One region of the Streptomyces solicathayae genome, then DNA from elsewhere that is predicted to be linked to it. Evidence: riboswitches for the same ligand, from Rfam matches in the RefSeq annotation. Region 1 holds a riboswitch; each other region holds the start of a gene.
What was found. A riboswitch is a leader RNA that binds a small molecule or an ion and turns the genes downstream of it on or off. The one in region 1 is predicted to bind cobalamin.

Region 1 (10,308 bases):
GTAGCAGTCATAAGACTGCACTCAGAACTAGAACGCGTACTAGTTCCCCGGGGTGGGCGCCGGGACGCCCCCGCCGGGTTGCGAGGAGAGGACGAGCTCATGGCCGCGGAACCCGTCATCGTCGAAGCCGTACGCACCCCCATCGGCAAGCGCGGAGGCGCGCTCGCCAATCTGCACCCCTCCTACCTGCTGGGCGAGACCTACCGGGAACTGCTCGGCCGCACGGCCATCCAGCCCGACTGCGTCGAGCAGATCGTCGGCGGCACGGTGACCCACGCCGGCGAGCAGTCCATGAACCCCGCGCGCAACGCCTGGCTCGCGATGGGGCTGCCGTACGAGACCGCCGCCACCACCGTCGACTGCCAGTGCGGCTCCTCGCAGCAGGCGAGCCACATGGTCGCCAACATGATCGCGGCCGGGGTCGTGGACGTCGGCATCTCCTGCGGCGTCGAGGCGATGTCCCGGGTCCCGCTGGGTTCCGGTTCCAAGCACGGACCGGGCAAGCCCTTCCCGGACGAGTGGAACGTCGACCTGCCCAACCAGTTCGAGGCCGCCGAGCGCATCGCCCGCCGGCGGGGCCTCACGCGTGAGCGCGTCGACTCGCTCGGGCTGCTCTCCCAGGAGCGGGCGCAGATCGCGTGGTCCGAGGAGCGGTTCAAACGGGAGACCTTCGCCGTCCAGGTGCCGACGACCGAGGAGGAGCAGGCCGCCGGGCAGGGCATGTGGCGGCTGGTCGACCGCGACGAGGGGCTGCGCGACACCACCATGGAGGGCCTGGCCCGCCTCAAGCCGGTCATGCCGACCGCCGTGCACACCGCCGGCAACTCCTCGCAGATCTCCGACGGCGCCGCCGCGATCATGTGGGCGTCCAAGCGGATGGCGCGGGCCCTGAAGCTGAAGCCGCGCGCCCGGATCGTCGCCCAGGCGCTGGTCGGCTCGGACCCGCACTTCCACCTGGACGGGCCGATCGACGCGACCCGCGCGGTGCTCGGCAAGGCGGGCATGTCGCTGAAGGACATCGACCTCGTCGAGATCAACGAGGCGTTCGCGTCCGTGGTGCTCAGCTGGGCCCAGGAGTTCGAGTCCGACCTGAACGGCCTGGAGAAGGTCAACGTCAACGGCGGCGCGATCGCGCTCGGTCACCCGGTGGGGTCGACCGGGGCGCGGCTGATCACGACGGCGCTGCACGAGCTGGAGCGACGGGACAAGGAGTTCGCGCTCATCACGATGTGCGCGGGCGGGGCACTGGCGACGGGGACGATCATCCAGCGGTTGTGACGCTCCTCGGGGAACGCCGCAGGCCCCGCCTCCGAGGGGAGGCGGGGCCTTGCGGTCGCGCGGTGAGGCCGGGAGCCGGGGCTCTTAGTACCAGCCGTTGGCCTGCCAGAACGCCCAGGCGCCGTTCGGGCTGCCGTAGCGCTCGTTCATGTAGTTCAGGCCCCACTTGATCTGGGTGGCCGGGTTCGTCTTCCAGTCGGAGCCCGCCGAGGCCATCTTCGAGGCCGGCAGGGCCTGGACCAGGCCGTACGCGCCGCTGGACGCGTTGGTGGCGGAGGGGTTCCAACCCGACTCGTGCTCCACGATCTTGCTGAACGACGCGAACTGCGAGGCGGGGACGATCTGCTTGGCGATCGACTTCGCGTCGGTGGGAGCAGCGGAAGCCGAGGCCGTCGTGCCGAGGACCGCACCCGAGGCGCTCAGCAGCACGGCTGCGGAGACGGCGAGGGTCTTCTTGCGGTTGTTGGCACGGGTGGCGATGGAGCGGAACAAAACGCGACCTAACGTCGGGGACATGGGCTGTCGCCGGGCGTTTCAGGCAAGCCGGAACCAGAGCCCGGGAGACCCGGGAACTGGGGGAGTGGCCTGTCCGAGGCGCTGCGCTGGTTGCGCTGCTGCCCGGCGACGACTCCAGAGAAGCAGGGTCCGGAAGCCCTGGCAACGACCCCCTCTTACTAGGACGAATCGGATGTCCGGAGAGCCGTGGGGGTGCGGTATGTCCGAATCAGTGCAGGTAGGAGGGGGTTGTGGGTGGTTTACGGAGGGGCGGAACCGTCTCCTATTTCACGTCGTATGTGACGTGGGTCCTGTGGGGCGGCTCACCGGGAAGGGGCCTGTGAGGGCCCTCGAATGTGACCTGGGCCTCGAAGCTCGCGCGTCGTGTGGCCCGGCGGAGGGCCTTCAGGAGCGGTCCGCCGACGGTGAGGGTGAGGACGACGGTCAGGGCGGCGCGGCCCAGGTCCCAGCCGAGGGACGTCGTCACGTAATAGACCGCGAAGCGGAGCAGGTTCTCGTGGACCGGGGCCTCCGGTTCGAAGGAGGCGCCCGAGCCGAGGCCGGTCACGATGGGCCAGCCCTGCAGATTCATGATCGCGCCGTACGCGAACGCGGCGAGGAAGCCGTACGCGGCGAGGAGCAGCAGCTCGGCGCGGCCGCGGAGCCTGTGAGAGCCCGGGAGGAGGCCCGCGCCCATCGTGAACCAGGCCATCGAGAGCATCTGGAACGGCATCCACGGGCCCACACCGCCGGTGAGCAGGGCGGACGCGAACATCGTCACCGAGCCGAGGACGAAGCCGAAGCCCGGGCCGAGGACCCGGCCGCTCAGCACCATCAGGAAGAACATCGGCTCCAGGCCGGCCGTGCCCGCGCCCAGCGGGCGCAGCGCCGCGCCCACCGCGGCGAGGACGCCGAGCATTGCGACGGCCTTGGCGTCCATGCCGCTGTCGGCGACGGTCGCCACGACCACGGCGACGAGCAGCGGCAGCAGCGCGGCGAACAGCCACGGGGCGTCGCCGGCGTGCGAGGTGACGGCGGCGTCCGCGTCGGCGAGGAGCGGCCAGCCGAAGGCCATGACCCCGAGGAGCGAGATCAGCGCGATGGCGGCGGCGGCGCGGGGGCCGAGACGGACCGGGCGGGGGCTCATCGCTGAAGGGCCTCCTGCACCTGGGCGACCGTGAGCCAGGGCTCCGGGGAGAGGATCTTCGCGACCTGGGGCGCGAAGGCCGGAGAGGAGACCACGACCTCGGCGGTCGGGCCGTCCGCGACGATCTCGCCGCCGGCCAGGATCGCCACCCGGTGCGCGAGCTCGGCGACCAGCTCGACGTCATGGGTGGCCAGCACGATCGCGTGGCCGTCGGCGGCGAGGGCGCGCAGCACGTCGACGAGGCGGGCCTTCGCGGCGTAGTCGAGACCGCGGGTCGGCTCGTCGAGGAGGAGCAGCGGCGGGCGGGCGGTGAGGACGAGGGCCAGCGCGAGGGCCAGGCGCTGGCCCTCGGAGAGGTCGCGGGGGTGGATGTCGTCGGTGACGCCGGGGAGCAGGGCGGAGACGAGGTCGCGGCAGGTGCCGGGGGCCGCCGCCGCGTCCGTGTCGGCGGCGGCGCACTCGGCGGCGACGGTGTCCGCGTACAGCAGGTCGCGGGGCTCCTGCGGGACGAGCCCGACGTGCCGGATCAGCTCGCGGGGGTCGGCGCGGTGCGGGGTGTGCCCCGCGACGAGCACGCTGCCGGAGGTCGGCTCGACCATCCCGACGAGGCTGCCGAGCAGCGTGGACTTCCCGGCCCCGTTGCGCCCCATGAGCGCGACGGTCTCCCCGGCGCGGACGGTCAGATCGACCCGCCGCAGCGCCTCGACCCGGCCGCGGCGCACGCCGAGGGCGCGGACGTCGACGAGCGCGTCGTGGGGGGTGACGGGGGCGGCGGGGCGCCGCCGGAACGGGAGGAGTCCCCCACCCCGCCCCGTCCCGGCCGTACTCATCAGAGGCTCTGCCGCGGCCTGCGGCCCGCCGCCGCGCGTCGGTTCGGCGGCTGCGCCTCCGGACCCCGCCGGGCGCCCGGGCGTCCCGCCCGCGCGGCCCGACGGCCCGGTTGCCTCGCCCCCGGTACGGGCCGGCGTGGCCACCTGCCCGGCGGCCGTTCCGGCGCCTGCAGGTGCGCCGCCCGCCCCGGGCCTTTCCGGGGGGTCGGGGACGTGAGTCCCCGGGGTTCGGCCCAGCAAGCGGGCCCGCAAGGGGCCGGCGGCGCGGCGGGCGTCCCGCACGGTCAGGGGCAGCGGGCTCCAGCCCGCCGCGCGGCCCAGGGCCACCACCGGGGGGTGGACCGGGGAGGTCGCCATGATCGCTTCGGGGGTGTCCATCACCGGCGCCGCGCCCCGGCCGGGGAGCAGGATCACGCGGTCCGCGTACTGGACGACCCGTTCCAGGCGGTGCTCCGCCATCAGGACCGTCGTGCCCAGGTCGTGTACCAGGCGCTGCAGGACCGCGAGGACCTCCTCCGCCGCGCCCGGGTCCAGCGCGGACGTCGGCTCGTCGAGGACCAGCACCTTCGGGTGCGTGGTCAGGACCGAGCCGATCGCGACCCGCTGCTGCTGGCCCCCGGACAGCGTCGCGATCGGGCGGTCGCGCAGCTCCGCCAGGCCCAGGAGGTCCAGCGTCTCCTCGACCCGGCGCCGCATCACCGCCGGGGCGAGCCCCAGGCTCTCCATGCCGTACGCCAGCTCGTCCTCGACCGTGTCCGTGACGAAGTGCGCGGGCGGGTCCTGGCCCACCGTGCCGACCACGTCTGCCAGTTCGCGCGGCTTGTGCGTACGGGTGTCCCGCCCCGCGACCGTCACCCGGCCCCGCAGCGTCCCTCCCGTGAAGTGCGGGACCAGACCCGACACGGTGCCCAGGAGAGTCGACTTGCCGACTCCCGACGGGCCCACCAGCAGGACCAGTTCGCCCTCGGGGACGGTCAGGTCCACCCCGCTCAAGGTCGGCTTCCCGCCGTCCTCCTCGTACGCCACCTCGACGTTCTCGAAGACGATCACAACGACTCCTTCGGCACCGGGGCCACCCACGCCGGCAACAACCCCGGCAGTACGGACAACGCCGGCCACACCGGCAACTGCGGCCACACCAGCGGGACCACCCCGGGATGCAGCGCCTCGGGCGCGTACCCGTTCGCCCAGATCATCAGCCCGGCCACCGCCACGCCCGATCCGGCGGCCAGCCAGGCCCGCACCCCCCACCGGTCCGGCCGGTACCGGGTCCGCGCCGCGCGCCTGCCGCCGAGCCGCAGCCCGGCCACCGCCGCCGCTAGCCCGAGGAGCAACAGCGGCAGCCCGTACGAAGCGCCTTCGGCCGCCAGCAGCCCGTACGTACCCGCGCACACCCCGAGCAGCCCGCCCAGCGTCAGCACATTGGTCGTCCGCCGGACCGCCGCCGGAACCTGCGCCGTACGGCCGTACCCCCGCGCGTCCATCGATGCCGCGACCGCGATCGACCGCTCCAGCGCGCCCTCCAGGACCGGCAGCCCGATCTGCAGCACCGCCCGCACCCCGCCCGGCGACCGGCCGCGCAGCCGCCGCGCGGTCCGCAGCCGGGCCACATCGGCGACCATGTTCGGCGCGAACGTCATCGCGACGACGACCGCCACCCCCGCCTCGTACAGCGCGCCCGGCAGCGACTTCAGCAGCCGCGCCGGGTTCGCCAGCGCGTTCGCCGCGCCCACGCAGATCAGCAGCGTCGCCAGCTTCGCGCCCTCGTACAGCGCGAACACCACCTGCTCGGCGGTGACCCGGCCCCCGATCCGTACTCCCTGCGCCCACTGCGGCAACGGCAGCTCCGGCAGCGTGAACAGCACCTCCGTGCCCGGGATCGACGAGCCGAGGACCACCGTGAACACCAGCCGCGCGGCCACCACGACCAGGCCCAGCTTCACGAACGCCCCGTACGAGCGCGACCAGGGCGCGTCGGTGCGGCGGGCCGCGACCACATAGCCCGCCACCCCGACGATCAGGCCGAGGAGCAGCGGGTTCGTCGTCCGGGACGCGGCCGTCGCCAGGCCCAGGGCCCACAGCCACCACGCGCCGGCGTGCAGCGCGTTGGAACGGGTCGCCTCAGGCGCGCGGATCGACTCCACGACGGAAGATCTCATGTCAGCCGCGTCGGCGGCGCGCCTGCCACAGCCCGGCCGCACCGAGGGCCAGTACGGCCGCCCCGCCCGCCACGACGCCGACCGACGGCCCGGAGTCCGCGTCCTTCCCGGCCGCCGAGGGCTTCGACGTCGGCTTGCCCGCCGTCTTCGCCGGGACCTCCACCTGCTCCCCGCAGCCCGTCCTCGGGTACCCCGAGATCCCGCACAGCAGCGCCGCGCTGTTGTACCGCAGCGGCTTCGCCACCGCCGCCAGCGCCTCCGCGCTCGTCCCGTCCGGGCCGATCCGCGCGCAGCCGGTGCGCTGCTCCGGCGGCGTGCCGCCGTCCGCGGCGTCCTCGGGCGTGCCGAAGTCGATGACGACCGCGACCCGCTTCGTACCCGCCTTCGGGGGCGTGTCCGCGCAGACCTTCGCGAAGTCCGGGGCGGTGCGCGGCCGCGCCGCGTCGGCGGAGTCCACGCTGAGCGCGAACCGGAAGCCGTTGACGTCGCCGTCCGCGGGGCGGGCGGTCGCCGGGCCCTGCGTGGCGTACGCCCACTTTCCCGCGGCGCCGTCCCAGAACGACCAGTAGCGGTACCCGGCCGCCTGCGCGGGCGCGGCGGCGAGCAGCGTCAGCAGGACCGCCGTGACGGCGGCGCCCAGTCGGCCCCTCACTTCTTGCGCCCGCTCAGCAGGAACCCGATGCCGACGCCGACGACCGTGCCGATGCCGATGATCCACCAGATGTTGAACGAGCCCTCGTCCTCGGCGTGGTTGCCGGTCGTCTCCGGACCCTGCGGCGCCGGGCCGGTCGCGTTGAGGCCCTCGACGAGGTCGGTGCCGCCGAACTTGTGCGGGTCCGCGCCCATCGCCTTCGCCGCGAAGATCAGCTGCGCGTACGCGGCCGGTCCGTTGGTCTTCGCCCACGCGGGGGCGTTCTTCTCCAGCCAGGTGAGCGCGCCGGTGGCCTGCTGGGTGTGGCCGGACGCGCCCAGCGCGACGACCGCGTCGGCGGTGTTGCCGAAGTCGGGCTGCTCGGCCGGGTCGGTCGCGCCGGGCATCGGCGGGCTGAGGAGGTGGCCGGTCTTCTCCAGCGCGGCGGCCAGGTAGGAGGCGCCGTTGAGCGCGGCCCGGTCGATGGTCTGCGGGGTCTTGTCCTCGCAGCTCGGGTTCTGCTGCGGCTGCACGTTGCCGGCGAGGATGCCCTTGCCGAGGCCGGCCAGCGCGGCGGCGGCCGTCGCGTCGGCATTGGCGAACAGCTTGCCGGACTTGTCCGGCTGGTACGCGAACGCGCCCGGCCCGGCCTTGTCGGAGCAGGGCAGCGCGAAGGTGAGCAGCGCGTCGTACGGGGTCCTGCCCGTCGTCGACTTCACCGCGCCGGGCTTCTCGCCGCTCGCGGCGAGCGCCCCGATGACGATCGAGGTGGAGTTGGCGTCGCTGGGGCTGCCGGGGTTGTACCCCCAGCCGCCGTCCGGGTTCTGGGCGCTCTTCAGCCAGCCGGAGGCCGACTTGACGGCCTGGGTGACCGCGTCCGTGGCGCCGCCCTCGGCGACCTTCGGCCGCTCGGTGCCGGACAGCGCCTGGAGCGCGACGGCCGTGGCGTTGGTGTCCAGCATGGTGGCCGGGTCGCAGTTCTTGGCCGGGTCGGGCCGGTACGAGGTGAACGCGCCGCTCTCGCACTGCTGGCCCATCAGCCAGTCCACGGACACCTGGGCGGGCTTGATGCCGACCGAGTGCTGCGCGATGAACGCGAGCGACTGGCGCCAGACGCCGTCGTAGGTGGGGTCGTTCACGCCGTACAGGCCGGACGGGATCACCGGGGACGGGGCGGGAGAGGGCGCGGCGGACGCGGCGGGGGCGGCGATCCCGGCACCGGCGGTGCAGAGCACGGCGGTGGCGGCGAGCGCCGCGGCGGCGCGGCGGACGGTGGTCATGCGGGCGGGCCTCTCCTGCGGGCCGGGCTCCGGCACGCTTCGGGCACCAGGCTCGGCTCCGTATTCCTCGACGGTGCCGGCGGTCACGTCCCGACGGGGCATTCCGACTCACCACCGCCAGATGGACGGTGGCTCACGGTTGCGGGTCAGTGCCGGAATTGCACCGGCTTCCCCCCGTACGGGCATGATGACGACTCGCACACTCTACCGGCAGGTACTCCGCGTGAAGCCGGGGTGCGAGCGGCCTCACACGCCGACCTCACACTGCCGCGTACGCCACCGGCTCCGTCCCCGGCACCGCCTCCGCGCGCCCCAGCTTCACGAGCCGTCGCAGGTGCGCCTCCGCCTCGCTGACGGCGATGTTCCGGGAGCCGTAGGGGATCTGCTCCCACGGCCGGTTCCACTCCATCCGCTCGGCGAGCTGCCACGGTGTCAGTGGCGTCGCAAGGAGTCCGAGGAGTCCGGTCAGCCGCTCCTCGTGGTGGTCGAGCAGTTCCCGTACGCGCCCGGCGGCGTCGGTGAAGGCGTGCTGGTGGGCCGGGAGCACCTCGGCGACGCCCAGCCGGCCGATCCGCTCCAGGGAGTCGAGGTAGTCGCCGAGGGGATCGGTGACGGTCGCGTCGTCAGGGTCCTCGTACAGGCCGATGTGCGGGCTGATCCCGGGCAGCAGGTGGTCGCCGGAGAAGAGCCGGCCGCGGCCGGGCAGGTTCGCCGGGTGCTCCTCCTCCAGGTGCAGGCAGACGTGCCCGGGGGTGTGACCGGGCGTCCAGATGCCGCGCAGCCGCCGCCCCGCGAGGTCGAGCAGTTCGCCGGGGACGATCTCCCGGTCGGGCAGGGCGGAGCGCAGCCCGGGCAGGGTCCGCATCCGCCCGCCGGCGGCGCGGGCCGCGAGCAGGGGCGCGGTGTGCTCCTCGGGCGCGCCGACGGCGGCCAGCTTGCGCGCGAGGTAGTCGAGCCACTCGCCCGGCTCGGACGAGCGGGTACGCCGGACGACGGCGGCGTCGGCGGCGTGCATGGCGATCCAGGCCCCGGACTCCTCCCGGACCCGCTCCGAGAGGCCGTGGTGGTCGGGGTGGTGGTGGGTGATGACGACGCCGTGGATCTCGGGCACGGACGTGCCGAGCTCCGCGAGCCCGCCGGTGAGTTCGTCCCAGGAGGCGGGGTCGTCCCAGCCGGTGTCGATCAGGACGGGGCCGCGGTCCGTGTCGAGGAGATGGACGAGCGTGTGGCCGAGCGGATTGTCGGGGATCGGCACCCGGATGGACCAGACGCCGCCGCCATGCTCGGTCACTCGGGTCATGATCCCTCATCTCCACGTACCAGTACGGCCATTGCTCACTATAACTAGAACTGATATCAGTTCTGAAACAGCGTCAGAACCGACACCGCGTCGACGCCGAAGTCGCCGGTCCACGGGAGGCAATCAGCCATGACCGAGCTTGTGGAGCACGGAAAGCTGTTCATCGGCGGGGAGTTGACCGACCCGCTCGGCTCCGGCGTCATCGACGTGATCTCGCCCCACACCGAGCAGGTCATCGGGCGGGTGCCGCACGCCTCGGAGGCGGACGTCGACAAGGCCGTCGCGGTCGCCCGCCGGGCGTTCGACGAGGGTCCCTGGCCGCGGATGTCGCTGGAGGAGCGGATCGCGGTCGTCACCCGGATCAAGGACGCGATCGCCGTCCGGTACGACGAGATCGGCAAACTCATCAGCGCGCAGAACGGCTCCCCGTACTCGTGGAGCATCATGGCGCAGGCGCTCGGCGCGATGATGGTCTGGGACGCGGCCATCAACGTCGCCCGCGGCTACCGGTACGAGGAGCGGCGGGCCGGCGCGCTGGGGCCGATCCTCGTCCGGCAGGAGCCGGTCGGCGTGGTCGCCGCCGTCGTGCCCTGGAACGTCCCGCAGTTCACCGCGGCCGCCAAGCTCGGACCGGCGCTGCTGGCCGGCTGCACGGCGATCCTCAAGCCGTCGCCGGAGTCGCCGCTCGACGCGTACCTGCTCGCCGAGATCGCGACCGAGGCCGGGCTGCCGGAGGGTGTGCTGTCGATCCTGCCCGCGGACCGGGAGGTCAGTGAGTACCTGGTCGGCCACCCCGGCATCGACAAGGTCTCCTTCACCGGCTCGGTCGCGGCCGGCAAGCGCGTCATGGAGGTCGCCTCGCGCAACCTCACCCGGGTCACCCTCGAACTCGGCGGCAAGTCCGCCGCGGTGGTGCTCCCGGACGCCGACCTCGAGACCGCGGTCGCCGGCATCGTCCCGGCCGCCTGGATGAACAACGGCCAGGCGTGCGTCGCGCAGACCCGGATCCTCGTCCCGCGCAGCCGGTACGACGAGATCTCCGAGGCGTTCGCGGCCGCGGCCGGCGCCCTGGTGGTCGGCGACCCGCTCGACCCGGCGACGCAGGTCGGCCCGCTGGTCGCGCAGCGTCAGCAGCAGCGTTCGCTCGACTACATCCGGATCGGCCAGGACGAGGGCGCGAAGGTCCTC
Region 2 (10,308 bases), 590 kb from region 1:
CGTCGGTGCCCTCGATGCCGTACGTGCCGGGGCGGAGCGCGGCGAGGCTGCGGGTCAGGGTGATCCGGCCCGGGCCCGTGGCGTGGACGGTGAGTCTGGGGTCGCCGGGCAGGGGCCGGCCGGGCGGCGGGTTGAGGGCCGCGTCACTGGCGTACCGGCCGACCGCGTACACGGCCGCGCCGACACCGATCAGGGTGGTGACGGCCGCTGCCGTCGCTGTAGCCGGGCGCACCGTTCCAGTGTCGGTACGGGTGCGGCGCTCTGCCAGCCGACAGGGGGCCGCCAGGGTGACCAGAATCTCTTCCGACCGCGTCGGCCGGGGCGGCGACGGGCCGCCGGGCGATAGTGGCCGTACCGGCACACACCGGCCACTCCCCCACGAGTACGGGTATTACCGCCGGTCACACCCGCCTCGTTCGAGCGACCCCACGGCTAAGCGGAATCCCCGGAACCCGGTTCGAGACACCCCATCGCCCGACCCAGTTCATCTTCCGTTCACTCAGGTTGCTTACGTTCGACGCGCCACTGACGTCAAACGATTGCCTGGGTAAATGGAACACATCACGCTGCTGCTCGCCATTGTGGTCGTGACAGCTCTCGTGTTCGATTTCACGAACGGTTTCCACGACACCGCCAACGCGATGGCCACGACCATCTCGACCGGTGCACTCAAGCCGAAGACGGCGGTGGCCATGTCCGCCGTGCTGAACCTCGTCGGCGCCTTCCTGTCCATCGAGGTCGCCAACACGATCTCCAAGGGACTGGTCAACGAAGAGGGCATCCAGCCCGAAGTGATCCTCGCCGCGCTCGTCGGCGCGATCCTGTGGAATCTCGTGACCTGGCTGGTCGGACTGCCGTCCAGCTCCTCCCACGCTCTGATGGGCGGCCTCATCGGTGCGACCGTCGCCTCGATCGGCGTCAGCGGCGTCAACGGCGACGTCGTCGTCACCAAGGTCCTGATCCCGGCCGTCGCGGCCCCGCTGGTCGCCGGCATCGCCGCGATGCTCGGCACCCGGCTCTCGTACCGCCTCGGCAAGAACGCGGACGGCAAGGCGACCGAGAAGGGCTACCGGGCCGGTCAGATCGCGTCCGCCGGTCTCGTCTCCCTCGCCCACGGCACCAACGACGCCCAGAAGACGATGGGCATCATCACCCTGGCCCTGGTCGCCGGCGGCGCCCTCGCCCCCGGCTCGAACCCGCCGGTCTGGGTCATCGTCTCCGCCGGTACGGCGATCGCGCTCGGCACCTACCTCGGCGGCTGGCGCATCATCCGCACGATGGGCAAGGGCCTGACGGACCTCCAGCCGCAGCAGGGCTTCGCCGCGCAGACCAGCGCGGCCACGGTCATCCTGGCCTCCTCCCACCTGGGCTTCTCCCTCTCGACCACGCACTCCTGCTCCGGCGCCGTCATGGGCGCGGGCCTGGGCCGCAAGGGCGGCGTCGTCCGCTGGTCGACCGCCACCCGGATGTTCGTCGCCTGGGGCCTGACCCTTCCGGCCGCGGGCCTGGTCGGGGCCGGCGCCGAGTACGTCGCCCGTCAGGGCTCCTGGGGCGTCGCCGCCGTCACGGCCTTCCTGATCGCCTCCTGCGTCGCCATCTGGGTCATCTCCCGCCGCCAGGTCGTCGACCACACCAACGTCAACGACACGGACGTCGACGCCGAGCCCGCGGGTGTCGTGACCACGGCCATCGCGGCCGTCACCCCGCCGCCGGCCGGCTCCGTCGCCGCCGTCGCGGACGAGGACCTCAAGACCACCATCCCCACGCCGGCCCCCACGGACCCGGCCGCTCCCCCGGCCTCCGCCGCCGCGGTGTAAGGAACGAACGACATGAAGATCGACTGGGCAGCTCTCGGCTCCGTCTTCGGAGTCAGCCTCGTGGCGACCGTCGCCCTCGTGGGCCTGTTCACCCTCGGCATCGCCGGCCTCTCCAAGCAGGAGCGGGCCGCCGCGCAGGGCGGCTCCGCCGCACTGGCGCGGACCGGCGCGTACGCCTGCTTCGCGCTGTGCGCGGCGGCCGTCGCGTACGGCATCTATCTGATCGTCGCCTGACGATCCGGAACCACCGGCCGGGCGGGTCGCACCTTCGGGTGCGGCCCGCCCGGCCGTCGTGTTTGTGGTGCTTCGCACAGTGACCCGTCGCAGGTCAAGGGTGAGTTGACGGCTGTTCGCGGGGCGTGGTGGACTCACGGGGCCATTACGGCGGCAACGAAGAGGAAGCCCGGTGCGAATCCGGCGCGGTCCCGCCACTGTGACCGGGGTACGAGGTACGAGCCCCGGGAGCCAGGAACTCTCGCCGCCGGTCACGTCGAGCCAGGGCGCGGACCCTGAGTGAGGACAATGCGCCATGCCTGGCCGCAGTTCAGCCACAGCTGTCTTCGCGTACGGCGCCACCGCCGGTCTGGTGGCCGATCTCGCCCTGGGCGACCCGCGCCGGGGCCATCCCGTCGCGGCCTTCGGCCGGGCCGCGGGGGCGGTCGAGCGCGTCCTGTGGCGCGACCACCGCGGCTGGGGTGCGCTGCACACCGCCGCCTGCGTGGGCGGCGCCGCCGCCGCGGGCGCGCTCGCGGCCCGGGCCGTCAGGGGCCGGAGCACCGCCTCCGTCGCGCTGACCGCAGCCTCCGTGTGGGCCGTCGTCGGCGGCACGAGTCTGGGCCGGGAGGCCCGGGCGATCGGCGGCGCGCTCGCGGCGGGCGACCTGGAGGCCGCCCGGGAGCGGCTGCCCCATCTGTGCGGACGCGACCCGCAGGCGCTGGACGGTCCGGGGATGGCCCGCGCCGTCGTCGAGTCGGTCGCCGAGAACACCTCCGACGCCGTGGTGGGCGCGCTCGTGTGGGGCGCGGTCGCGGGAGTGCCGGGGCTGCTCGGCTTCCGCGCGGTGAACACCCTGGACGCGATGGTCGGCCACAAGTCCGCGCGGTACCGCCGGTTCGGCTGGGCGTCGGCCCGGCTCGACGACCTGGCCGGATGGCCGGGCGCCCGGCTGACCGCCGCGCTGGCCACCGTCGCCGGCGGCGACCGCCAGGGCGCGGTACGGGCCTGGCGCGCGGACGCGGCGAAGCACCCGAGCCCCAACGCGGGCCCGGTGGAGGCCTCGTTCGCGGGGGCGCTCGGCGTACGGCTCGGGGGCACCCTGTCGTACGGCGGGCGGGTCGAGCACCGGCCGGTCCTGAACGGGCCGGGCCGGGACGTGGCGGTGGCCGACATCGAGCGGGCGGTACGTCTGTCGCGCCGGGTGACGGCGCTGACGCTGGGGGTGTGTGTGGCCGGAAGGCTCGTGGCGGGCGCGTGGAAGCGGAGGGGTGCATGAGAGGCGGGGGGCTGCTGGTCGCCGGGACCACGTCCGACGCGGGCAAGAGCGTCGTCACGGCCGGCATCTGCCGTTGGCTGGTCCGGCAGGGGATCAAGGTCGCGCCGTTCAAGGGACAGAACATGTCCCTGAACTCCTTCGTGACCCGGGAGGGCGCGGAGATCGGCCGGGCGCAGGCCATGCAGGCGCAGGCGGCACGGGTCGAGCCGACCGCGCTGATGAACCCGGTGCTGCTGAAGCCCGGCAGCGACCGGTCCAGCCAGGTCGTGCTGATGGGCAGGCCGGTCGGCGAGCTGAGCGCCCGCGGGTACCACGGGGGCCGGCAGAAGGAGCTGTTCGAGCCGGTCCTCGGCTGCCTGGAGGAGCTGCGGAGCACGTACGACGCGGTGATCTGCGAGGGCGCGGGCAGCCCCGCCGAGATCAACCTGCGGCGCACGGACATCGTCAACATGGGGATCGCGCGGGCGGCGGAGCTGCCGGTGGTGGTCGTCGGGGACATCGACCGGGGCGGGGTGTTCGCCCAGTTCTTCGGAACGACGGCGCTGCTCGCGCCGGAGGACCAGCGGCTGATCGCCGGGTACCTGGTGAACAAGTTCCGCGGCGACGTGACGCTGCTGGAACCGGGTCTCGACATGCTGCACGGCCTGACCGGGCGGCGGACCTTCGGCGTCCTGCCGTACGCGCACGGCCTCGGCATCGACGAGGAGGACGGCCTGCGGGTCTCGCTGCGCGGCGCGGTGCGGGAGTCCGTGGTCGCGCCGCCGGTCGGCGAGGACGTGCTGCGGGTCGCGGTCTGCGCGGTCCCGCTGATGTCGAACTTCACGGACGTCGACGCGCTGGCGGCCGAGCCGGGCGTGGTGGTGCGGTTCGTGGACCGCGCGGAGGAGCTCGTCGACGCGGACCTGGTCGTCGTACCGGGGACGCGCGGGACGGTGAAGGCGCTGGCCTGGCTGCGGGAGCGAGGCCTTGCGGACGCTATCGCGCGGCGCGCGGCGGAGGGCCGGCCGGTGCTCGGCATCTGCGGCGGCTTCCAGGCGCTGTCGGAGCACATCGAGGACGAGGTCGAGTCCAAGGCGGGCAGCGTGGCCGGGCTCGGGCTGCTGCCCGTACGGGTCCGCTTCGCGGTGGAGAAGACCCTGGCCCGCCCGGTCGGCGAGGCGCTCGGCGAGCGCGTCGAGGGCTACGAGATCCACCACGGTGTCGCGGACGTACACGGCGGCGAGCCGTTCCTGGACGGCTGCCGGGTGGGCGCGGTGTGGGGAACGCACTGGCACGGCTCCCTGGAGAGCGACGGCTTCAGGCGGGCGTTCCTCCGTGAGGTCGCGACGGCGGCGGGCCGCCGCTTCGTCCCGGCACCGGACACGTCGTTCGGCGCGCTGCGGGAGGAGCAGCTGGACCGCCTCGGCGACCTGATCGAGGAACACGCGGACACGGACGCGCTGCTGCGTCTGATCGAGACCGGCCCGCCGGAAGGCCTTCCGTTCGTACCGCCGGGCGCGCCGTGAGGCGGCCGGTGGATCAGCCGTTGGAACTCGTGGAAAGGACCAGCCTGTGAGCACCCGGTATCCGTTCACCGCCGTCGTCGGGATGGACGACCTGCGGCTGGCGTTGCTGCTGAACGCCGTCAGCCCGGCGGTGGGCGGGGTTCTCGTGCGCGGCGAGAAGGGGACCGCCAAGTCGACCGCCGTGCGGGCGCTCGCCGATCTGCTGCCGCCGGTGGCCGTGGTCGCCGGGTGCCGGTTCAGCTGTGATCCCGCCTCGCCCGATCCGGGCTGCCCGGACGGGCCGCACCGGGCGGCCGGGGCCGACTCCCGGCCCGCGCGCATGGTCGAGCTGCCCGTCGGCGCGTCCGAGGACCGGCTGGTCGGCGCGCTGGACATCGAGAAGGCGCTCGCCGACGGTGTGAAGGCGTTCGAGCCGGGGCTGCTGGCCGATGCGCATCGCGGCATCCTGTACGTCGACGAGGTCAATCTGCTGCACGACCATCTGATCGATCTGCTGCTCGACGCCGCCGCCATGGGCTCCTCCTACGTCGAGCGCGAGGGCGTCTCCGTGCGGCACGCCGCGCGGTTCCTGCTCGTGGGCACGATGAACCCCGAGGAGGGCGAGCTGCGGCCGCAGTTGCTCGACCGGTTCGGGCTCACCGTCGAGGTCGCCGCCTCGCGCGAGCCCGAGCAGCGGGTCGAAGTGGTGCGCCGGAGGCTCGCTTTCGAGGACGACCCGGCCGCCTTCGCCGCCCGCTGGGCGGCCGAGGAGACCGCGCTGCGGGACCGGATCGTCGCCGCCCGCGCCCTGCTGCCGCAGGTCGTGCTCGGGGACGCCGCGCTGCTCCAGATCGCCGCGACCTGCGCCGCGTTCGAGGTCGACGGCATGCGCGCCGACATCGTGATGGCCCGGACCGCGACCGCGCTCGCCGCCTGGGCGGGGCGGACCGACGTCACATCGGAGGACGTCCGGCAGGCGGCGCTGCTCGCGCTGCCGCACCGCCGGCGCCGCAACCCCTTCGACGCTCCCGGCCTCGACGAGGACAAACTCGACGAGACCCTGGAGCAGTTCAAGGGCGAAGAGCCGGAGGACGATCCGGACCCGGACCCCGACGGCCCCGGCGACGGCGGCCCGGACGGGGGTGGCGGTGGCGGTGGCGTTCCGCCGCAGGGCGACGGGCCCGACGCCGCCCCGGAGAGCCCGTCCCCCGACGAGGCCCCCGCCCCCGCGCCCTCCCCCGGCGGCGCCGGAGAGCGCGCAGCCGTCAAGGCCGCCGAGCCGTTCCGTACGAAGATGCTCAGCGTGCCCGGTCTCGGCGAGGGCGCGGCCGGCCGCCGCTCCCGCGCTCGTACCGAGCACGGCCGGACCACCGGCGCCACCCGGCCCCGCGGCGCGCTGACCAAGCTCCACCTCACCGCCACGGTCACCGCCGCCGCCCCGCACCAGAGAGCCCGCGGCCGTTCCGGCCCGGGCCTGGTGGTCCGGCGCGACGACCTGCGGCAGGCGACCCGTGAGGGCCGCGAGGGCAACCTCGTCCTGTTCGCCGTGGACGCCTCCGGCTCCATGGCCGCCCGGCAGCGCATGAGCGCGGTCAAGGGGGCGGTGCTCTCGCTGCTCCTCGACGCGTACCAGCGCCGCGACAAGGTCGGCCTGGTCACCTTCCGCGGCCGTGACGCCGAGGTCGCGCTGCCGCCGACCTCGTCCGTCGACGCCGCCGCGGCCCGGCTCGAACAGCTCCCGACGGGCGGCCGTACGCCGCTCTCCGCCGGGCTGCTCAAGGCCCACGACGTGCTGCGCGTCGAGCGGTTGCGCGACCCGTCGCGCCGCCCGCTGCTGGTCGTCGTGACCGACGGCCGGGCGACCGGCGGCGGCGCGGACCCGGTGGCGCTCGCCGCCCGCGCCGCGCGGCTGCACGCCGCCGAGGGCACCGCCAGCGTGGTCGTGGACTGCGAGACCGGGCCGGTCCGGCTCGGCCTCGCCGGGGACCTCGCCCGTGAACTCGGCGGCACCGCCGTCACCTTGGACGAGCTGCGCGCCGACTCGATCGCCGGCCTCGTCCGGAACGTACAAGCCGAACACGCCACCGCCAGGAGGGCCGCCTAATGCCGCAGGGACAGCCGACCGTCATCCCCGACGACGGTCTCACCACCCGCCAGCGCCGCAACCGTGCGCTGGTGATGGTGCACACCGGTGTCGGCAAGGGGAAGTCGACCGCCGCGTTCGGCATGGCGCTGCGCGCCTGGAACCAGGGCTGGCCGATCGGGGTGTTCCAGTTCGTCAAGTCGGCGAAGTGGCGGGTCGGCGAGGAGAACGCGCTGAAGGCCCTCGGCGAGACCGGCAAGGGCGGCACGGTCACCTGGAACAAGATGGGCGAGGGCTGGTCCTGGATCCAGCGCGAGGTCGCCGAGGGCGAGCAGTCGCACGAGGACAAGGCGCGCGAGGGCTGGGAGCAGGTCAAGCGCGACCTGGCCGCGGAGAAGTACAGGTTCTACGTCCTCGACGAGTTCGCGTACCTGCTGCACTGGGGCTGGATCGACACCAAGGAGGTCGTCGAGGTGCTGCGCGACCGGCCCGGTCAGCAGCACGTCGTCATCACCGGCCGCAACGCCCCGCAGGAACTGCTGGACTTCGCGGACCTGGTGACCGACATGTCCAAGGTCAAGCACCCGATGGACGCCGGTCAGAAGGGGCAGCGGGGCATCGAGTGGTAGCACGTCTCGTCATCGCCGCGCCGTCCTCCGGGGCCGGCAAGACCACGGTCGCGACCGGCCTGATGGCCGCGTTCGCCGGCCGTGGCCTCGCGGTGTCCCCGCACAAGGTCGGCCCCGACTACATCGACCCGGGCTACCACGCGCTGGCCACCGGCCGCCCGGGCCGCAACCTGGACGCCTTCATGTGCGGTACGGGGCTGGTCGCGCCGCTCTTCGCGCACGGCGCGCGGGGCTGCGACCTGGCCGTCGTCGAGGGCGTGATGGGTCTGTACGACGGGGCCGCCGACCAGGGCGAGCTGGCGTCCACCGCACAGGTGGCGAAGCTGCTCAAGGCGCCGGTGGTGCTGGTCGTGGACGCGTCGTCGCAGTCGCGGTCGGTCGCGGCGCTGGTGCACGGGTTCGCGTCCTGGGACCCGGAGGTGCGGATCGGCGGGGTGATCCTCAACAAGGTCGCCACCGACCGGCACGAGCACCTGCTCCGGGAGGCGCTCGGCGAGTCCGGCGTACCGGTGCTCGGCGTGCTGCGGCGCGCGCCCGCGGTGGCGACGCCGTCGCGGCACCTGGGGCTGGTACCGGTCGCGGAGCGGCAGGCGCAGGCCGTGGCCGCGGTTGCCGCTCAGGCGGAGCAGGTGCGTGCGGGGTGCGACCTGGACGCGCTGCTGGCACTCGCGCGGAGCGCGCCGGAGCTCTCCGTGGAGCCCTGGGACCCCGGCGTCGCGGCGCTGCCGCACGCGGGTGGCCCGGAACACCTGCCCACGACCCGGCCGACCGTCGCCGTCGCGGGTGGGGCCGCGTTCACGTTCTCTTACGCCGAGCACACCGAACTCCTGGAAGCGGGCGGCGCCGACGTCGTCACCTTCGATCCCCTCCGGGACGAGGCCCTCCCCGAGGGGACCTCCGGTCTCGTCATAGGCGGGGGCTTCCCCGAGGTGTACGGCGAGCAGCTCTCCGCCAACGAGCCCCTCCGCAAGGCCGTCGCCGAGCTCGCCGCCTCCGGCGCGCCGATCGCGGCCGAGTGCGCGGGGCTGCTGTACCTGGCGCGGTCGCTCGACGGGCACCCCATGTGCGGCGTCCTCGACGCCGACGCGCGGATGTCCGAGCGGCTGACGCTCGGCTACCGGGACGCCGTCGCCATCGGCGACAGCGTGCTCGCGGCGGCCGGCACGCGGATGCGGGGGCACGAGTTCCACCGCACCGTGATCGAGCCGGGCGCGGGCGCGGCGCCCGCGTGGGGGCTGATGCAGCCGGAGCGGCGCGTGGAGGGCTTCGTCCAGCAGGGCGTGCACGCCAGCTACCTGCACACGCACTGGGCGGGCGTACCGCACGCCGCCCGGAGATTCGTGAAGTACTGCCCGTGAGATCAGCCCGCCAGGCCCACCACGAGCCAGATGAAGCCCACGCCCGCCACCGTGCACAGCAGGGTGGAGCGCGCGGGGTGTTCGTGATGGGCCTCGGGCAGGATCTCGGACGCGGCGAGGTAGAGCAGCGCGCCGCCGAAGAACCCGAGATAGCCGCCGAGAAGTTCCTCCGGAAGGGTGAACAGCAAGGTGGACGCGGCGCCGAGGACCGGCGCGATCGCGTCCGCGACCAGCATGGCGACGGCCTTGCGGCGGGCGTTCCCGTACAGGCTGGTGATCGTGTACGTGTTGAACCCGTCGGCGAAGTCGTGGCTGACGACGGCCAGCGCGACGGCGGCGCCCATGCCGCCGCCGACCTGGAACGCGGCGCCGAGCGCGATGCCGTCCATCAGGCTGTGCGCGACCATCGCGGCTGCCGCGGTGAGGCCGACCTGCGGCAATCGCTCCCCCGCCTCGACTCCGTGGGCGGCCTGACGGACGGCCAGCAGGCGTTCCACGAGGTGGGTGAAGAGGAAGCCGCCGACGAAGAGCAGCAGCGCCCCGGGTACGCCGAAGACCTCGTCGCCCGCGGCCTCCATCGCCTCGGGCAGCAGGTCGAGTCCGACGACGCCGAGCATCAGGCCGCCGGCCAGGCCGAGCACGAGATGGCGGCGGTCGGTGACGCGCTGCGCCGCCCAGCCGCCGAACAGCGTCATCAGGAACGCGCCGAGCGCGACGAGTACGGCCATGGGCCTTTGCTATCCGATGGACGGCGTCCCGCGCACATCAGCGACCCGGTGGCGGAGGCCGCGCCGGGTGCGGAGCGCGATCTCGTCGCCGGGGTCGGGGCGGGCCGTGGCGTGTCCGTGGACGAGGTGGCGGGTCTGGTCGAGGAGTGCCTGCGGTCGGCGGGGCTGAGTGCGGGCCGCCTCGCGGCGCTCGCGACGGTCGCGGCGAAGGCGGACGAGCCGGGCGTCGTGGGCGCGGCGGAGCGTCTGGGGCTGCCGGTACGGGCGTTCGCGGCGGCGGAGCTGGCGCGGATCGACGTGCCGCACCCGTCGGCGGACGTGGCGGCCGTGGCGGGGACGGCGTCGGTGGCCGAGGCGGCGGCGCTCGCGGGCGCGGGGCCGGGCGGGCTGCTGCTCGTACCGAAGCGGAAGTCGCGCACGGACGGGACGGGACCCGCGCGCGCGACGTGCGCGATCGCCCGGAGTGCCCCGAATGCGCCGTACGGACGCGATGTTCCGAACGAAGGCGCCCCGGCCGCACGGTTGTTGCCGGAGAGACACGGGTACAGCGGTGGTGAGAGCGCACCCGGCGCGCCCGCCGCACCTCCGGTGCGCGGGCCCTTACCCGGAGTCCGGGAGCGATCCGCCGAAGTTGTCGGATCCAGCGAGGAGTTACGGGATCAGTACCACCCCGCTCCACCGGCGGTCCGCAACCCACGGCCCGCCGTCCACCCCCCA
Region 3 (10,308 bases), 1.8 Mb from region 1:
TGATCACCCACCACCCGCTGCCCAACACCGTCTCCGGCACCCGCAACAAGCTGTACATGCGGGACTACCTGCAGGCGGAACGACTCTTGGGCATACTCGGACGCCACCGCGACGTGTTCCTGTTCAGCGGGCACACGCACTGGGACCTCGGCCTGTCCGACTGGTACGCGCGCAGAGTCGTCCCGGGCACCGCCAATCTCGACGGCTTCTCCGTGATCAACACGGGCGCGGTCCAGACCGGTTACACCGACAACGGCCAGGGTGGAGAGGCCTCGGTCCCGGGCACGTTCAACCAGGGCCTGCAGGTCGAGGTGTTCCGTCACAGCGTCGTGATCAAGGCGCGCGACTTCGCGGCCGGGACGTGGCTGAAGCAGATCACGGTCCCGCTGTCGACCACCATGTGACCCGCCACCGCCCACGGTAGGCAGCCGTCGCGGGTCACCCCGGTCAGGCGACGGGACGGGAGACGAAGGCGCGTTCCAGCAGGGCGTGCAGGCGGTCCCGGTCCTCGGCGCTGAGACTGTCGAGGCCCTCCTGCGTGACGTGCATCTTCGCGCGGATAGCGTCGGTGACACGCTCGCCCTCGGCCGTGAGGACCAGGTTCTTGACCCGTCGGTCGGACGCACTGGCCTCGCGGCGCACGAGGCCGCGCTTCTCCAGCCGGTCGATGATCCCAGTCACGTTGGAGGCGTCGCAGGCCAGGTTCTGGGCCAGGGCGCGCATGGCGGCCGGTCCCCGGCGCAGCACGGTCAGGGCCCTGCCCTGGCTCGCCGTGAGGTTCTCACTCGCCGCCGCGACCGTGAAGTCGCCGTAGTAGGCGCCGAGCGACATCGAGAGCACCTCCATGAGCTGGGCCGTGCCGACGTGGGGTGCTTCTGCCATGCGAGCCACTGTACCCGGAGAAACTTGACTATCTCAAATATCTACCTCTACCGTCCTGTCACTGCTTGACGTTCTCAAGCATCAAGGTTGTCAAGTAGCTACGAGGAGCGTTCCCGTGACCGTCACCGCGTCCCCCGCCTCCCGCGCGGCCGAGATCCTGTCCCGGCCCGTCGCGCTGAACGGCCTGACCGTCCCGAACCGCATCGTGATGGCGCCGATGACGCGCATGTTCTCCCCCGGCGGCGTTCCCGGCGAGGACGTGCGGTCCTACTACGCCCGCCGCGCGGCCGCCGGCGTCGGCCTGATCGTCACCGAGGGGACCTACGTCGGCCACGAGTCCGCCGGGCAGAGCGATCGTGTGCCGCGGTTCCACGGCGAGGAGCAGCTGGCGGGGTGGGCGAAGGTCGCCGAGGCCGTGCACGCGGAGGGCGGCACGATCGTCCCGCAGCTGTGGCACATCGGCATGGTGCGCAACCAGGGCGACGCACCCTACGCCGACGCCCCCGCGGTCGGCCCCTCCGGCATCCGCGTCGACGGCACCGAGGGTGCCGGCAAGGCGATGACCCAGCGCGACCTGGACGACGTCATCGGCGCCTTCGCCGAGGCCGCCGCGGCCGCCGAGCGCATCGGCTTCGACGGCGTCGAGCTGCACGGTGCCCACGGCTACCTCCTCGACCAGTTCCTCTGGACGCGGACGAACCGCCGCACGGATGCCTACGGCGGCGACTCCGTGGCCCGCACGCGGTTCGCGGCCGAGATCGTGGCCGCGGTCCGCGCAGCCGTCTCGCCCGACTTCCCGGTGATCTTCCGCTACTCCCAGTGGAAGCAGGAGGCCTACGACGCGAGGCTCGCCGAGACCCCGCAGGAGCTGGAGGCGATCCTGACGCCGCTCGCCGCAGCGGGCGTCGACGCCTTCCACGCCTCCACCCGCCGCTACTGGCTCCCGGAGTTCGAGGGTTCGGACCTGAACCTGGCCGGCTGGACCAAGAAGCTCACCGGCAGGCCCACCATCACGGTGGGCTCGGTCGGCCTCGACGGCGACTTCATCCACGCCTTCGCGGGCAAGGGCGCCGAGCTCGGCAGCCTCGACAACCTCCTCGACCGCCTGGAACGCGACGAGTTCGACCTGGTCGCCGTCGGCCGCGCCCTGCTCCAGGACCCGGAGTGGGCGTCCAAGGTCCTCGCGGGGCGGACCGACGAGCTGAAGCCGTACGACGCCGCGGCCATGCGGACGCTGAGCTAGGACACCTGGACGTGGGCGTCGCATCGGGCGCCGCCCACGTCGGCGCAGGCGCCGTCAGCCGCGCGACAGGAGCGCCGGGGCCAGCTCTCGCCACTGCGGCACCGGGAGCACCGCCGGATCGGCGGTCAGAACCTGCAGGCAGACGTGGTCGGCGCCGGCGTCGAGATGACGCCGGACGCGTTCGCGCACCGCGTCGACGTCGCCGTAGGCCGTGATGGCGTCGACCAGTCGCCTGCTCGGGCCGCCGATGATGTCGTCGTCGCCGAAGCCGAGGCGACGCACGTTCACCTCCTGGTGGGGTGCCGAGGAGACGTACCCCGCGACGTGCGCCGTGGCCAGTTCACGGGCCCGCGCGCGGTCGGTGTCCAGGACCACGGCCTGCTCGACGCCGAGGAAGGCGTCCGGGCCCATGATCTCGCGGGCCCGGGCAGTGTGTTCGGCGGACACGAAGTACGAGTGGGCGCCCCAGGTGCGTTCGCCGGCGAGCCGCAGCATCTTCGGACCCAGTGCGGCCAGTACCCGGCGCGGCGTCGGGTCGGGCACGGGGCCGTGGGCCGGGACCGCGTCCATCGCGTCCAGGTATCCGCCCATGGTGGTCACCGCCCTGCCCCGGGCCGGCATCGGGTAGCCGTCGAGATGGTGGACCGTGTCGTCCACCCGGTGTCCGCCCAGTCCCAGCAGATAGCGGCCGGGGAACGCCTCCCCGAGGGTTCGCTCCGCGGTCGCCATGGCGATCGGGTCCCGGAAGGCGATGTTGGCGATCCCCGAGGCGACCACGATGCGCCGGGTCGCCGACAGCAGCAGCCAGCCCTGCCCCACGGTGTCGCGTCCGAACGCCTCCCCGTACCAGATGGCTCCGTAGCCCAACTCCTCGACCTCCGCCGCGGCTTCGCGGACCCGCCCGGCACTCTGCCCTTCGAAGGCGAAGGTCCAGATCCCGACCCGGCCCAGCTCACCCCGTGCGTCACGCGTCATCACATGCCCCCTGGACGAACGTACCGGAGAACCTCTCCGGTATCACTCCGGTACGATACGGAGAAGCTCTCCGCTTGGCTACCCCGGCCCGCCGCGACGCGAGCGGTGGGAGAGGAGGACACGATGACGCCCGCACACAGCCGGCCCGGGCCCGAGGCGCCGCGCCGCTCGGACGCACGCCGCAACCGCGAGCGCCTGGTCGACGCCGCCCGCGCGGTCTTCACCGAGTCCGGCCCCGAGGCGTCGCTGAACGAGATCGCCCAGCGCGCGGGCGTCGGGCCCGGCACCCTCTACCGGAACTTCCCCAACCGCCAGACCCTGCTGGCGGCGGTGCTCAGGGACCGGATCGACACGCTCTGCGGGCATGCCGAGCGGCTGCTGACCGCCGACTCCCCCGACCGGGCACTCGCCGAGTGGCTCCGGGCCTTCCTGGAGCACGCCCGGGTCAACCAAGGCCTGGGCGGTTCGCTCCTGCTCGACGAACCGGAGACGCTGGGTCTGGACTGCCACCGGCGGATCGAGGACGCGGCCGCCGCCCTCCTCGTCCGGGCTCAGCGCTCGGGAACGGCCCGGGGCGATCTGGCCCCCGATGACCTCGTGCAACTGGTGGTGGGAATCGCGCTGGCCACGGTGCGCGTCGAGGACGCCGCCCAGCCCGGCCGACTGCTCGAACTGGCCCTGGACGCGGTGCACGCGGCGCCTCGTCCCGCCTGAACATCGGACGGGACGGCGGCGGATCTAGGACCCGCGGATGCGGCGCCAGAAGCCGCGGCGCTCCTCCTGGGGCGGGACGCTCCCGGGGGGACGGACCTCCAGCGACCAGTCGCCCGCACCTTGGACGACCGCCACGAGCAGCGGCCCCTCCGGGAGCTCTCGCGCGTCCCTCGGGCTCCGGCCGGACTCGTACGCCAGCGTGACCGGGTACCTGGTGGGGGCACCGGGGCGACGGGGCTCGTACCCCTCTACACGCACGGACCCGGTTGTCTCCGTCGGACTCAAACGGGAGACCAACTCGCCGGCGGGACCCGTGTGGAGCAGCACCTCGGAGCCCCGGCCGGTGGCCGCCTCGCCGAGCACGCGCACCGTGCTCACGGGCCGGATCACGATCGTCCACTCGTCGCTGTCGTCGCAGCTGACGCGGAAGCGCAGCGGGTACAGGCTGTCGCACCACATCGCCCGCCGCTCGAACCGGTGGGACGTGCTCCAGTCCCCGAGGTCGACGGCCTCCCTGCCGTTCCAGTCGATGGAGTCCAGGTCGAAGTGGCCCTTGCCCGTCCTGGCGAAGTCGACCAGGACGTAACCCGGCGGCGGGGTCGTGTCCATGGCGAACTTGGCGCTGCCCCGCCCGCTGTACACGATGTCGTCGAACTCCCCACCGAGGATCCCGGCGGCGGCGACCGCCTCGGGCGACGGGGTCGGCGAGGGAACCACCGAAATCGCTCCGGGCCGCCGGGACGGAGCCTCGGGCGAGCTCTGGGTCGAGCGCCGGGACGGGGCCTCGGACCGGGCCTCGGACTGGGCCTCGGACTGGGCCTGGGCGGAGGCATGCGGTGCATGCGGGCCCCGGCCGTGCGCCTGAGCCTCGCCCTCCGTCGGTCCCGAGCCGCCGCCGTGCCCCTGGCCCAGGGCCGAACCCGAGCCCTGCCCCCACTCCGTATCAGCAGCCGGCCCAGAGGACTTGCCCACGGCCCCGCGTGGAAGCTCCACCGGCCCCGGCGCGGCCGGGCCCGCAACCTTGCCCACGGCCCCGTGCGGAAGCTCCACCGGCCCCGGCCCGCCCGGGGCCGGAGTCGGCACCGAGATGCCGAAGTCCTCCGCCAGCGCCACGAGCCCCGCGTCATAGCCCTCGCCCATCGCGCGGAACTTCCAGCCACCGTCGCGCCGGTAGTACTCGCCGAGAACGAGCGCCGACTCGGTGGTCGCGTCGTCGATCTCGTACAGGGCGAGTTGCTCTCCGGTCACGGCGCTCAGCGTCCGCACCGACAGGCCGGGCACCTGTCCGAGCGTGCCGTTCCGGCCGACGGCAACGATCACGATGCGCCGGACGTCCGATCCGACACGCTCGGTGTCGAGGTCCAGCCGATCGACGGAGCGGTCGTCCACTGCGCCGGCCCGTTCGAGGACGATGTGTTGGACGGCCTTGCCGGCGGCGTCCAGGAGCAGCGCGAAGACCGCCACCTCCGGCACCCCCTCGCCGGCCGCCTGCCGGCCGACCTCGATCCGCCACTCCTGCCCGGGGACCGGCAGGTTCTCCCCCTTGATCATCTGCGTCACCGCGTCATGCTGGCACGCCGCTCCCAGTCCGGTCCACGCCCCGGTGCGGCAATACGGAAACGCCCAGGTCGTCCCGCACCTGCTTGAGATCGTCCGGATCCCACCGGTGGTTCACCGGTGCGCGCACGCTCCCCTGCGTCGATAATTGCGCCGTGACGCGCCTTCGCACACCTGCTCTGACCTGCGAAGACTCAGCTCAGCGGCTTGCCTGCCAGTCTCACCAGGAGGTACCCATGAGGATGCTGATCAACGTCCCCGAGACCGTCGTCGCCGATGCCCTGCGGGGGATGGCCGCCGCTCATCCCGAACTGGCCGTCGACGTGGAGAACCAGGTGGTGATGCGGCGGGACGCGCCCGTGGAGGGAAAGGTCGCGCTGGTGTCGGGAGGCGGGTCCGGGCACGAGCCGCTGCACGGCGGGTTCGTGGGGCCGGGGATGCTCGCCGCCGCGTGCCCCGGGGCGATTTTTACGTCGCCCGTGCCTGACCAGATGGTGCGGGCAGCCGCCGCGGTGGACAGCGGGTCCGGGGTGTTGTTCGTCGTCAAGAACTACACCGGTGACGTGTTGAACTTCGAGATGGCCGCCGAACTCGCCGAGGACGAGGGCGTCCAGGTCGCCAAGGTGCTCGTGGACGACGACGTCGCGGTGACGGACAGCCTGTACACGGCGGGCCGGCGTGGCACGGGCGCGACGCTGTTCGTGGAGAAGATCGCCGGAGCCGCCGCCGAGGAGGGGCAGCCGCTGGAGCGGGTCGAGGCGATCGCGCGTCAGGTGAACGCGAGTTCGCGCAGCTTCGGCGTGGCGCTGAGCGCCTGCACGACCCCCGCGAAAGGCAGTCCCACCTTCGATCTGCCGCCGGGCGAGCTCGAGTTGGGGATCGGCATCCACGGCGAGCCGGGGCGCGAGCGGCGCGCCATGATGACCTCCCGGGAGATCGCCGACGTCGCCGTCGACGCCGTCCTGGAGGACCTGCGACCGGACGGCCCCGTCCTCGTACTCGTCAACGGCATGGGTGCCACCCCGCTCCTCGAGCTGTACGGGTTCAACGCCGAGGTCCAGCGGGTGCTCGCCGAACGCGGGGTTCCGGTCGCCCGGACGCTCGTCGGCAGCTACGTGACCTCGCTGGACATGGCAGGCTGCTCGGTGACCCTGTGCCGGCTGGACGAGGAACTGCTGCGGCTGTGGGACGCACCGGTGGAGACGCCCGCCCTGCGCTGGGGCCGGTGAGGAGGGGAGTGCCCGACGTGACCTCGTACGATGCCGAACTCGACGCCCTGTTCTTCCGACGCTGGCTCACCGCCGCCGCTGACGCCGTGGACCGCGAGGCCGGCCGGCTCACCGAGCTGGACTCCGCGATCGGCGACGCCGACCACGGCGTGAATCTGCAGCGCGGCTTCGCCGCCGTCACGGCCGTGCTGGAGAAGGAGGAACCGGCCACCCCGGGCGCAGTCCTCGTACTGGCCGGGCGGCAGCTGATCTCCACGGTGGGCGGCGCCTCCGGTCCGCTGTACGGGACGCTGCTGCGGCGTACCGGGAAGGAACTCGGCGACGAGCCGGCGGTGGGCCGGCAGCGGCTCGCCGAAGCGCTGGGTGCCGGGGTGGCGGCGGTCGCGCAGCTCGGCGGGGCGAAGGCCGGGGACAAGACGATGCTCGACGCGCTGCTGCCCGCCGTCGCGGCGCTGGCCGAGTCCTTCGGGGCGGCCCGGGACGCCGCCGGGCAGGGCGCCCTGGACACCGTGCCGCTGCAGGCGCGCAAGGGCCGCGCCAGCTATCTCGGCGAGCGCAGCATCGGGCACCAGGACCCGGGGGCGACGTCCTCGGCCCTGCTGATCGGCGCCCTGGCGGAGGTGGCCGCGTGACGGGCGATCACTCCGCGAACCGGGTCGGGATCGTGCTCGTCTCGCACAGCGCCGCCGTCGCCGACTCCGTGGCCGAACTGGCCCGGGGACTCGCCGGCGGCGGCCCGTACGCAGCGCTCGCCGCCGCCGGCGGTACTCCCGACGGCGGCCTCGGCACCAGCTCCGAGCTGATCGCGGAGGCGGCGCGGGCGGTGGACGAGGGCGCCGGGGTGGCGCTCCTCGTCGACCTCGGCAGCGCTGTACTGACGGTGAAGGCAATGCTCGCGGAGGGTGACGAACTGCCCCCGGACGCACGGCTCGTGGACGCCCCGTTCGTCGAGGGGGCCGTCGCCGCGCTCGTCACGGCGAGCGCCGGCGGGGACCTGGACGCGGTGACCGCGGCGGCGTCGGAGGCGTACGGCTACCGCAAGGAGTGACCCGCGTACGGGAGCGGGCGGACGACGTGGGGCACCGGCCGGACGACACCGCCGAAACCCGGCCATGTTGTGATGCGCCTGGTCAACGCACTAATGTCGCAGGGCCTTGGTGTACGGGAAACCGGTGAAGTACCGGTGCGGCCCTCGCCACTGTGATCGGGAGGTCCGGCTCCATCCCTCGCGGGAAGCCACTGGACCGCTGCGGAGAACCGCTGCGGTGTGGGAAGGCGGAGTCCGGGCGGCATGACCGTCAGCCAGGAGACCGGCCAAGGTGCGTTGTCCATCCACGAGGTGCTGGAGAGGGTCTCCCAACCATGCATATAGCCGAGGGGTACCTGCCCCCCTTGCACGCGGCGGCGTGGGGTGCGGCGTCCGCCCCCTTCGTCGTCCACGGCGTCCGTGCCCTGACCCGTGAGGTCAAGGCGCATCCCGAGTCGACCCTGCTGCTGGGTGCCTCCGGCGCCTTCACGTTCGTCCTGTCCGCACTCAAGCTGCCGTCCGTCACGGGAAGTTGTTCGCACCCCACCGGCACCGGGCTCGGCGCGATCCTGTTCCGGCCGCCGATCATGGCGGTGCTCGGCACGATCACGCTGCTGTTCCAGGCCCTGCTGCTCGCCCACGGCGGGCTGACCACACTGGGCGCGAACGTCTTCTCGATGGCGATCGCCGGGCCGTGGGCGGGGTACGGGGTCTACCGGCTGCTGCGGCGCTTCGACGTGCCTCTGATGGTGACCGTGTTCTTCGGCGCGTTCTTCGCCGACCTGACGACGTACTGCGTCACCAGCGTCCAGCTCGCGCTGGCGTTCCCCGACCAGGGCACCGGATTCCTCGGAGCGCTCGCGAAGTTCGGGTCCATCTTCGCCGTCACGCAGATCCCGCTCGCCGTCAGCGAGGGGCTGCTGACCGTGCTGGTCATGCGGCTCCTGATCCAGTCCAGCAAGGGTGAACTGACTCGGCTCGGCGTCCTGCTGCGGGGCGGAACCGACGGCGGGAAGGCGACGACGAAGGAGGCCGTGGTCCGGTGATGAGTCGTAACGCGAAGATCAACACGTTGCTGCTGCTCACGGTGGCGGCGCTCGCCGTCCTGCCGCTGGTGCTGGGCCTCGGCGACCACAAGGAGCAGCCGTTCGCGGGGTCGGACGGGGAGGCCGAGGCGGCGATCACCGAGCTGGAACCGGACTACGAGCCCTGGTTCAGCCCGCTGTACGAGCCTCCGTCGGGCGAGGTCGAGTCCGCGCTGTTCTCACTGCAGGCGGCGATGGGCGCAGGGGTGCTCGCGTACTACTTCGGCCTGCGGAAGGGGCGGAAGCAGGGGGAGGCGAGGGCGCTGGCCGCTTCGGCGACGCGGGACGGGGCCGCGGGTTCGGGTGCGGACGGGGACGCGGGTGTGGATGGGGACGCGGGCGGGGGCGTGGACGACGACGCGCGCGCGAACGCGGCCACGGACGTACCCGCCGCCGGGGCTTCGGGGACGTCCGCGGAGGGGCCGTCGCGGCGGCCGTCCGCCGACGGGCTGTCGCGGCCCGCTGCCGACACCGCCTCCCGGCCGTCCGCCGACGGGCCGTCGGCTCCCCCCGCCGACGGGGCCTCGACGCCGTCCACCCGCCGGCCCTCGGCGCCGTCCACCGGCGACGCGTAGCCGCCGCCCGTGCTGCCGATCGACGCGGCCGCGCACAGCAGTCGCTGGCGCCGCCGCCATCCTCTCGACAAGGCCGTGCTCGGCTTCGGTCTCACGCTCTGCGCCGTGTGCCTGCCGCCGTGGCCCGGCGCGCTGCTGGTCGCCGCCACGACGCTGACCGTGCTGCTCGGCCCTGCCGGGGTGCCGCCCCGTCAGCTGTGGCGGGCGTTCCGGATCCCGCTGGGGTTCTGCGTGACGGGCGCGGTGCCGCTGCTGTTCCAGGTGGGCGGGCCGGGCTCGTTCGTGGCCCTGGCCCCGGACGGCCCGGTGCACGCGGGCGAGTTGCTGCTGCGTACCTCGGCGGCCTCGCTGGGCGTGCTGCTGTTCGCGTTCACCACACCGGTCTCGGACGTGCTGCCCCGGCTGGTCGGGGCGGGCGTGCCCGCGCCGGTCGTGGACGTGGCCCTCGTGATGTACCGGATCAGCTTCCTGCTCCTGGACGCGGTCTCCCGGATCCGGCAGGCGCAGGCGGCCCGGCTCGGCCTGACCACCCGGGCCGCGACCTGGCGTTCGCTGGCCGGCCTCGGCGCGACCGCGTTCGTACGCGCCTTCGACCGGGCTCAGCGGCTGCAGACCGGTCTCGCCGGGCGCGGCTACGACGGCACGCTGCGGGTCCTGGTGCCGCAAGCCGCGGTCTCGCGCCGGTTCCTCGCGGCGACGGCGGCCCTGCTGACCGGACTGGTCGCCCTCACTCTCGTACTGGAAAGGTCCCTCCCGTGACACCCGCAGCCAACCCCTCAGCGCCCCCTCCGCCCCCGGTCGTCGAGCTCGTGCGGGCGGGGTTCGCGTACGAGGACGGTCCGCCGGTCTTCGACGGGATCGACTTCGCCGTGCCGGACGGGCGTGCGATGGCGCTCCTGGGCCGCAACGGAAGCGGAAAGACGACCCTGATGCGCCTGCTGAGCGGCGGCCTGCAGGTCGCCCGCGGCGCGCTGCGGCTGGCCGGCGAGGACGTGTCGTACGACCGCAAGGGGCTGACCCG

Region 2: linked by a shared signal. The riboswitch ahead of R2D22_RS28620 (cobalamin biosynthesis protein) and the one ahead of R2D22_RS25885 (prenyltransferase/squalene oxidase repeat-containing protein) in region 1 are both predicted to bind cobalamin.
Region 3: linked by a shared signal. The riboswitch ahead of R2D22_RS33625 (energy-coupling factor ABC transporter permease) and the one ahead of R2D22_RS25885 (prenyltransferase/squalene oxidase repeat-containing protein) in region 1 are both predicted to bind cobalamin.

What each region holds. Positions count from the first base shown of each region.
Region 1 is NZ_CP137573.1:5,588,971-5,599,278, forward strand. Features, by position in the region: gene R2D22_RS25855 (steroid 3-ketoacyl-CoA thiolase) at 100-1,278, shown strand; gene R2D22_RS25860 (aggregation-promoting factor C-terminal-like domain-containing protein) at 1,363-1,770, opposite strand; gene R2D22_RS25865 (ECF transporter S component) at 2,057-2,920, opposite strand; gene R2D22_RS25870 (ABC transporter ATP-binding protein) at 2,917-4,800, opposite strand; gene R2D22_RS25875 (energy-coupling factor transporter transmembrane component T family protein) at 4,797-5,909, opposite strand; gene R2D22_RS25880 (SCO2322 family protein) at 5,911-6,561, opposite strand; gene R2D22_RS25885 (prenyltransferase/squalene oxidase repeat-containing protein) at 6,558-7,820, opposite strand; cobalamin riboswitch at 7,882-8,047, opposite strand; gene R2D22_RS25890 (MBL fold metallo-hydrolase) at 8,080-9,120, opposite strand; gene R2D22_RS25895 (aldehyde dehydrogenase) at 9,250-10,308, shown strand, end outside.
Region 2 is NZ_CP137573.1:6,177,043-6,187,350, reverse strand. Features, by position in the region: gene R2D22_RS28635 (alpha/beta hydrolase) at 1-232, opposite strand, end outside; gene R2D22_RS28630 (inorganic phosphate transporter) at 552-1,817, shown strand; gene R2D22_RS28625 (hypothetical protein) at 1,830-2,051, shown strand; cobalamin riboswitch at 2,186-2,314, shown strand; gene R2D22_RS28620 (cobalamin biosynthesis protein) at 2,347-3,309, shown strand; gene R2D22_RS28615 (cobyric acid synthase) at 3,306-4,814, shown strand; gene R2D22_RS28610 (putative cobaltochelatase) at 4,861-6,897, shown strand; gene cobO (cob(I)yrinic acid a,c-diamide adenosyltransferase) at 6,897-7,505, shown strand; gene R2D22_RS28600 (cobyrinic acid a,c-diamide synthase CobB) at 7,499-8,863, shown strand; gene R2D22_RS28595 (ZIP family metal transporter) at 8,866-9,591, opposite strand; gene R2D22_RS36160 (cobalamin biosynthesis protein) at 9,508-10,308, shown strand, end outside.
Region 3 is NZ_CP137573.1:7,356,945-7,367,252, reverse strand. Features, by position in the region: gene R2D22_RS33670 (metallophosphoesterase family protein) at 1-404, shown strand, start outside; gene R2D22_RS33665 (MarR family transcriptional regulator) at 448-882, opposite strand; gene R2D22_RS33660 (NADH:flavin oxidoreductase) at 998-2,125, shown strand; gene R2D22_RS33655 (TIGR03620 family F420-dependent LLM class oxidoreductase) at 2,180-3,100, opposite strand; gene R2D22_RS33650 (TetR/AcrR family transcriptional regulator) at 3,224-3,814, shown strand; gene R2D22_RS33645 (TerD family protein) at 3,839-5,365, opposite strand; gene dhaK (dihydroxyacetone kinase subunit DhaK) at 5,608-6,600, shown strand; gene dhaL (dihydroxyacetone kinase subunit DhaL) at 6,609-7,232, shown strand; gene R2D22_RS33630 (PTS-dependent dihydroxyacetone kinase phosphotransferase subunit DhaM) at 7,229-7,648, shown strand; cobalamin riboswitch at 7,739-7,933, shown strand; gene R2D22_RS33625 (energy-coupling factor ABC transporter permease) at 7,963-8,673, shown strand; partial or broken gene R2D22_RS33620 (energy-coupling factor ABC transporter substrate-binding protein) at 8,673-9,029, shown strand; gene cbiQ (cobalt ECF transporter T component CbiQ) at 9,297-10,046, shown strand; gene R2D22_RS33610 (ATP-binding cassette domain-containing protein) at 10,043-10,308, shown strand, end outside.